Regions from separate parts of the Lysinibacillus sp. fkY74-1 genome, predicted to be linked through region 2. Evidence: a T-box and tRNA genes for the amino acid it is inferred to sense, from the RefSeq annotation. Region 2 holds a T-box; the other regions hold tRNA genes.

Region 1 (2,228 bases), 1.4 Mb from region 2:
CACATCGACGGGGAGGTTTGGCACCTCGATGTCGGCTCATCGCATCCTGGGGCTGTAGTCGGTCCCAAGGGTTGGGCTGTTCGCCCATTAAAGCGGTACGCGAGCTGGGTTCAGAACGTCGTGAGACAGTTCGGTCCCTATCCGTCGTGGGCGTAGGAAATTTGAGAGGAGCTGTCCTTAGTACGAGAGGACCGGGATGGACACACCGCTGGTGTACCAGTTGTCTTGCCAAAGGCATCGCTGGGTAGCTATGTGTGGACGGGATAAGTGCTGAAAGCATCTAAGCATGAAGCCCCCCTCAAGATGAGATTTCCCATTACGCAAGTAAGTAAGATCCCTCAAAGACGATGAGGTAGATAGGTTCGAGGTGGAAGTGTGGTGACACATGGAGCTGACGAATACTAATCGATCGAGGACTTAACCAAAAAGTTTGAAGCATTCAATGAACCGTTTATCCAGTTTTGAAAGAACAAGCTTTCAATTGAATAAGTGAAGTGATGATGGCAAAGAGGTCACACCCGTTCCCATACCGAACACGGAAGTTAAGCTCTTTAGCGCCGATGGTAGTTGGGGGCTTCCCCCTGTGAGAGTAGGACGTCGCTTCGCTTATTTTTTATGGAGGATTAGCTCAGTTGGGAGAGCACCTGCCTTACAAGCAGGGGGTCGGCGGTTCGAGCCCGTCATCCTCCACCATTTTGGTCCCGTGGTGTAGCGGTTAACATGCCTGCCTGTCACGCAGGAGATCGCCGGTTCGATCCCGGTCGGGACCGCCATTTTTTTATTGCCGGTGTAGCTCAGTTGGTAGAGCAACTGACTTGTAATCAGTAGGTCGTGGGTTCGACTCCTATCGCCGGCACCATTCCCTTGGAGGGGTAGCGAAGTGGCTAAACGCGGCGGACTGTAAATCCGCTCCTTAGGGTTCGGCGGTTCGAATCCGTCCCCCTCCACCATTTTAGGGGCATAGTTCAACGGTAGAATAGAGGTCTCCAAAACCTTTGGTGTGGGTTCGATTCCTACTGCCCCTGCCAGGTATTGAGGTACTCGTTCATATATGGCTGTTATTATATAGTGGCGGTTGTGGCGAAGTGGTTAACGCATCGGATTGTGGTTCCGACATTCGTGGGTTCGATTCCCATCAGTCGCCCCATTTTAAAATTGGGGTATAGCCAAGCGGTAAGGCAACGGATTTTGATTCCGTCATGCCTAGGTTCGAATCCTAGTACCCCAGCCATTTTTTCTTTTACGAGCCATTAGCTCAGTTGGTAGAGCATCTGACTTTTAATCAGAGGGTCGAAGGTTCGAGTCCTTCATGGCTCATCAGTATTTATTATTTTTGCGCCCGTAGCTCAATTGGATAGAGCGTCTGACTACGGATCAGAAGGTTATGGGTTCGACTCCTGTCGGGCGCGCCAATTTATTCATGTTATCGGAATGTAGCTCAGCTTGGTAGAGCACTTGGTTTGGGACCAAGGGGTCGTAGGTTCGAATCCTGTCATTCCGACCATTTATAAATGGGGCCTTAGCTCAGCTGGGAGAGCGCCTGCCTTGCACGCAGGAGGTCAGCGGTTCGATCCCGCTAGGCTCCACCATTTTAATATTTTTGGAGGTATACCCAAGTCTGGCTGAAGGGATCGGTCTTGAAAACCGACAGGCGGGTAACACCGCGCGGGGGTTCGAATCCCTCTACCTCCTCCATTTCGGGTCAGTAGCTCAGTTGGTAGAGCATTAGATTGAAGCTCTAAGTGTCGGCGGTTCGATTCCGTCCTGACCCACCATTATTTGCGGGTGTAGTTTAATGGTAAAACCTCAGCCTTCCAAGCTGATGTCGTGAGTTCGATTCTCATCACCCGCTCCAAAATGGGCCTATAGCTCAGCTGGTTAGAGCGCACGCCTGATAAGCGTGAGGTCGATGGTTCGAGTCCATTTAGGCCCATCATTATTCCGAAGTAGCTCAGTTGGTAGTAGCACCTGACTGTTAATCAGGTTGTCGCAGGTTCGAGTCCTGCCTTCGGAGCCACGGCCCGTTGGTCAAGTGGTTAAGACACCGCCCTTTCACGGCGGTAACACGGGTTCGAATCCCGTACGGGTCATCAAGCATGTAGCACAGTTGTGTGTTACATGCTTTTTTTATATTCTTCATAACAGACATCAAAGCTACGTTTAGTTGCTTTTTAATGTTAGGTCTAAATCCTTTCCTTCTAATAATCCCTCTCTTTCTAGGAAGCGTT
Region 2 (2,228 bases):
GGTTAATACTTGGTTTTTAATAAGTTGTTGCGTAAGTGTAGAGCCACCTGTCTGTGTAGCAGAATTCGTAACATCTTGTAATAAGCCTCGTACAACCGCTTTTGGTACAATGCCGTTATGTTCACGGAAATACTCATCTTCTGTTGCCAGTACTGCATTAATAACATCTGGTGCAACATTTTTTAGTGAAGTTTCGCGGCGATCTAAATCTGTCCGTAATTTTCCGATATAAATATCGTTGGCAAAATAAATTTCACTTGTTTCTTCATAGCTAAAAATTTGATCTCGCAATTCATCTTTTGAGCGTAAAGGCTCTTCTTTTACAAGAGAAGCGAAATAACCAGCTCCTACTGAACCGACAAATACAGTGCCAACCAATGCAAAGACTAAAAATAGTAAAAATAAGTTCCAGGTAACGCTACCTGAAATACGTAATTTCTTCATCCATTTTTGTTCAATTAATGTATCGATCTTTGCATTGATTTTTTCAATCCAATCCTTCAATGTATCGACCTCCTAAAATCTTGTTTATTATAGCACATATTGTTTTAGCTCGAACATAGTTATTGACTTTGAAATAGATTCGTATAGAATAATGTTTATAGTTTTCTAGTGATGAAGAGTTTGGAGTAGTTTCTATATTCCCTGTTTAGAGAGCCAGTGGTTGGTGAAAACTGGTCATAATGTAGAGACGAATTACGTGCTTGGAGCTTAGACGTGCGCGCCTGCGATAAAGGCGGTTGAATGAAGTGGAAGGTGGATGACATCTTCAAGCCGGGTGGTACCGCGTTAATTTACAATTTAACGTCCCTGCATGCAATTGTTTGCGTGTAGGGATTTTTTTATTTCATGAACTTGTCCATGCACGTAGCGAATTTCAATCAATTAGGAGGAATCATCATGACAAACGAATTATTACAAGATTTAGAATGGCGTGGGCTGCTATACCAACAAACCGATGCTGATGGTATGGCAAAACTATTAGAAGAACAGTCCGTCTCTTTATACTGTGGTGTTGATCCAACAGCAGATTCTATGCATATCGGGCATATTGTCCCGCTTTTAACATTACGTCGCTTCCAAAAAGCTGGTCACCGTCCAATTTTACTTGTGGGTGGGGCTACAGGCATGATTGGAGATCCATCAGGTCGTTCAGAAGAGCGTCAATTACAAACTGTGGAGCAAATCGATAAAAATGTTCAAGGGATTCGCGGTCAACTAGAACGAATTTTTGACTTTGCTGAAGATGGTAATGGCGCTCAGCTTGTGAACAATCGTGACTGGATTGGCAATATAAATACGATTGAATTTTTACGTGATTATGGGAAATTAATTAATGTTAACTACATGTTGGCAAAAGATACAATTGCTTCTCGTCTTGACACGGGGATATCTTTTACAGAGTTTGCTTATACATTAATTCAAGGGATTGATTACAATCATTTATACAACCACTACAATTGTCGTATTCAAGTAGGTGGCTCTGATCAATGGGGTAATATTACAACAGGTTTAGAGGTTATTCGTAAGACACATGAAGAAGAAACTAAAGCCTTTGGGATTACGATTCCATTAGTAACGAAAGCAGATGGTACGAAATTTGGTAAAACAGCTGGTGGTGCTGTCTGGTTAGATGGTAAGAAAACATCTCCATATGAATTCTATCAATTTTGGATCAATGCTGCTGATGCAGATGTCATCAAATACTTGAAAATATTCACTTTCCTTACTCGTGAAGAGATTGAAGCATTAGCTGTTTCTGTAGAAGAAGAGCCACATTTACGTAAGGCTCAAAAATCACTTGCTGAGGAAATGACACGATTAATTCATGGTCAAGCGGCGTTAGAGCAAGCTATTCGCATTACAGCAGCTTTATTTTCAGGCGATTTAAAAGCACTTTCGGCTGAAGAAATGAAGGATGCCTTTAAAGATGTTCCTTCTATTGAAATGGCAAAAGAAGATAAAAATATTGTGGACCTTCTTGTAGAAGCTGGTATCTCATCATCGAAACGTCAGGCACGTGAGGACGTTTCGAATGGTGCAATTAGTGTCAATGGTGAAAAAGTGACGGATTTAGAATATGTAGTCGATGCAAAGGATCGTCTAGAGGATGCCTTTAGCATTGTTCGTCGCGGTAAGAAAAAATATCATATGGTAAAGTTTGTATAATGATTTTAATTTAAACAACATCCCCGATCATAAAGGGGATGTTGTTTTTTTATTATAGA
Region 3 (2,228 bases), 410 kb from region 2:
GATAGGTTCGAGGTGGAAGTGTGGTGACACATGGAGCTGACGAATACTAATCGATCGAGGACTTAACCAAAAAGTTTGAAGCATTCAATGAACCGTTTATCCAGTTTTGAAAGAATAAAATTATTATAATATACTTGTAATTTTGATAAAATATGTTATAATAAGTAATGTCTTTCAAATAGTCTAGTGATGATGGCAAAGAGGTCACACCCGTTCCCATACCGAACACGGAAGTTAAGCTCTTTAGCGCCGATGGTAGTTGGGGGCTTCCCCCTGTGAGAGTAGGACGTCGCTAGGCTGTATACTAAAATTATTCCGAAGTAGCTCAGTTGGTAGTAGCACCTGACTGTTAATCAGGTTGTCGCAGGTTCGAGTCCTGCCTTCGGAGCCATTCTTGGAGAGTTGTCCGAGTGGCCGAAGGAGCACGATTGGAAATCGTGTAGGCGGTTAACACTGTCTCAAGGGTTCAAATCCCTTACTCTCCGCCAGCACTTTTAATTATTCCAAACGAAGGCCCCTTGGTCAAGTGGTTAAGACACCGCCCTTTCACGGCGGTAACACGGGTTCGAATCCCGTAGGGGTCACCATTCATTTTTATACCCAGATGGAGGATTAGCTCAGCTGGGAGAGCATCTGCCTTACAAGCAGAGGGTCGGCGGTTCGAGCCCGTCATCCTCCACCATTTTAAAAACAACATATATCATTAACGCGGGGTGGAGCAGCCTGGTAGCTCGTCGGGCTCATAACCCGAAGGTCGTTGGTTCAAATCCGGCCCCCGCAACCAAATGGTCCCGTGGTGTAGCGGTTAACATGCCTGCCTGTCACGCAGGAGATCGCCGGTTCGATCCCGGTCGGGACCGCCATTTTTTTATAATATATGGGTCAGTAGCTCAGTTGGTAGAGCATTAGATTGAAGCTCTAAGTGTCGGCGGTTCGATTCCGTCCTGACCCATCATTTTTTTGCCGGTGTAGCTCAGTTGGTAGAGCAACTGACTTGTAATCAGTAGGTCGTGGGTTCGACTCCTATCGCCGGCACCATGAATTCCCGGAGGGGTAGCGAAGTGGCTAAACGCGGCGGACTGTAAATCCGCTCCTTAGGGTTCGGCGGTTCGAATCCGTCCCCCTCCACCAGTTTTATTTTTTTGTTTTTAAATAGGGGCATAGTTCAACGGTAGAATAGAGGTCTCCAAAACCTTTGGTGTGGGTTCGATTCCTACTGCCCCTGCCAATTTATTTTATGGCGATTGTGGCGAAGTGGTTAACGCACCGGATTGTGGTTCCGGCATTCGTGGGTTCGATTCCCATCAGTCGCCCCATTCAAGAATAAAGTAAATTTCATAATAATAACTATAATATAATGGCGATTGTGGCGAAGTGGTTAACGCACCGGATTGTGGTTCCGGCATTCGTGGGTTCGATTCCCATCAGTCGCCCCATAGTTGGGGTATAGCCAAGCGGTAAGGCAACGGATTTTGATTCCGTCATGCCTAGGTTCGAATCCTAGTACCCCAGCCATTTTTTGCGGAAGTAGTTCAGTGGTAGAACACCACCTTGCCAAGGTGGGGGTCGCGAGTTCGAACCTCGTCTTCCGCTCCAAGTATGATGGCGGCATAGCCAAGTGGTAAGGCACAGGTCTGCAACACCTTTATCACCGGTTCAAATCCGGTTGCCGCCTCCATATTTTTACTGCTAATCGGTTTATCCGATTTTTTTTATCTCCATTATGCCGGTGTGGCGGAATTGGCAGACGCGCACGACTCAAAATCGTGTTCCTTTGGAGTGTCGGTTCGACCCCGACCACCGGTATCATTACGTACATATACGTTACATTTAGTAAGTTTAGAAAGCTCACAAACCTTGATAATACAGGGTTTGTGAGCTTTTTTCATTTTTGGGGATACGATAAGAATTGAAATCATTTTACACACTTCAGGTAGAAGACATTGATATATAAGGCTTTTTACTACATTCCCTATCCTTATCACCGGTAACGAGGTTAGCGTAATAATATAGCAATAGTTGTGTAGGAAGATTAGTTAAAGAAGGTAGTTTTTAAGTGAATGGTGCATTGTCAAAAAAATAATATATTACACAATAAGTAAGTTTCAATGGAAAGGTTGGAGGTGATTTTTATGAAGAAGGTATTAGTGGACAACAAGATGAATTTAAAGGGAACGATACTGCAAATGGTATTGATAAAATGTTTTCTGGTCAACCTGTTCACCCTA

The links. A T-box is a leader RNA that pairs with one kind of tRNA and senses whether it is charged. The one in region 2 lies ahead of tyrS (tyrosine--tRNA ligase), so its partner is inferred to be a tRNA-Tyr.
Region 1: it encodes a tRNA-Tyr, which carries the amino acid that the T-box ahead of tyrS (tyrosine--tRNA ligase) is inferred to sense. The anticodon was not compared.
Region 3: it encodes a tRNA-Tyr, which carries the amino acid that the T-box ahead of tyrS (tyrosine--tRNA ligase) is inferred to sense. The anticodon was not compared.

Annotation. Positions count from the first base shown of each region.
Region 1 covers NZ_CP170173.1:233,689-235,916, forward strand. The annotation lists rRNA gene ACE1MS_RS01080 (23S ribosomal RNA) at 1-425, shown strand, start outside; rRNA gene rrf (5S ribosomal RNA) at 491-606, shown strand; tRNA gene ACE1MS_RS01090 (tRNA-Val) at 618-693, shown strand; tRNA gene ACE1MS_RS01095 (tRNA-Asp) at 698-773, shown strand; tRNA gene ACE1MS_RS01100 (tRNA-Thr) at 784-859, shown strand; tRNA gene ACE1MS_RS01105 (tRNA-Tyr) at 867-950, shown strand; tRNA gene ACE1MS_RS01110 (tRNA-Trp) at 955-1,028, shown strand; tRNA gene ACE1MS_RS01115 (tRNA-His) at 1,072-1,147, shown strand; tRNA gene ACE1MS_RS01120 (tRNA-Gln) at 1,157-1,231, shown strand; tRNA gene ACE1MS_RS01125 (tRNA-Lys) at 1,245-1,317, shown strand; tRNA gene ACE1MS_RS01130 (tRNA-Arg) at 1,336-1,412, shown strand; tRNA gene ACE1MS_RS01135 (tRNA-Pro) at 1,428-1,504, shown strand; tRNA gene ACE1MS_RS01140 (tRNA-Ala) at 1,514-1,589, shown strand; tRNA gene ACE1MS_RS01145 (tRNA-Ser) at 1,603-1,695, shown strand; tRNA gene ACE1MS_RS01150 (tRNA-Phe) at 1,700-1,775, shown strand; tRNA gene ACE1MS_RS01155 (tRNA-Gly) at 1,782-1,855, shown strand; tRNA gene ACE1MS_RS01160 (tRNA-Ile) at 1,860-1,933, shown strand; tRNA gene ACE1MS_RS01165 (tRNA-Asn) at 1,941-2,017, shown strand; tRNA gene ACE1MS_RS01170 (tRNA-Glu) at 2,019-2,090, shown strand.
Region 2 covers NZ_CP170173.1:3,454,991-3,457,218, reverse strand. The annotation lists gene ACE1MS_RS16970 (transglycosylase domain-containing protein) at 1-504, opposite strand, end outside; T-box leader at 607-815, shown strand; gene tyrS (tyrosine--tRNA ligase) at 901-2,169, shown strand; gene ACE1MS_RS16960 (cobalamin-binding protein) at 2,222-2,228, opposite strand, start outside.
Region 3 covers NZ_CP170173.1:3,868,060-3,870,287, reverse strand. The annotation lists rRNA gene ACE1MS_RS19215 (23S ribosomal RNA) at 1-70, shown strand, start outside; rRNA gene rrf (5S ribosomal RNA) at 183-298, shown strand; tRNA gene ACE1MS_RS19205 (tRNA-Asn) at 315-391, shown strand; tRNA gene ACE1MS_RS19200 (tRNA-Ser) at 397-488, shown strand; tRNA gene ACE1MS_RS19195 (tRNA-Glu) at 513-587, shown strand; tRNA gene ACE1MS_RS19190 (tRNA-Val) at 607-682, shown strand; tRNA gene ACE1MS_RS19185 (tRNA-Met) at 708-784, shown strand; tRNA gene ACE1MS_RS19180 (tRNA-Asp) at 788-863, shown strand; tRNA gene ACE1MS_RS19175 (tRNA-Phe) at 880-952, shown strand; tRNA gene ACE1MS_RS19170 (tRNA-Thr) at 963-1,038, shown strand; tRNA gene ACE1MS_RS19165 (tRNA-Tyr) at 1,048-1,131, shown strand; tRNA gene ACE1MS_RS19160 (tRNA-Trp) at 1,155-1,228, shown strand; tRNA gene ACE1MS_RS19155 (tRNA-His) at 1,241-1,316, shown strand; tRNA gene ACE1MS_RS19150 (tRNA-His) at 1,361-1,436, shown strand; tRNA gene ACE1MS_RS19145 (tRNA-Gln) at 1,441-1,515, shown strand; tRNA gene ACE1MS_RS19140 (tRNA-Gly) at 1,522-1,596, shown strand; tRNA gene ACE1MS_RS19135 (tRNA-Cys) at 1,605-1,678, shown strand; tRNA gene ACE1MS_RS19130 (tRNA-Leu) at 1,726-1,806, shown strand.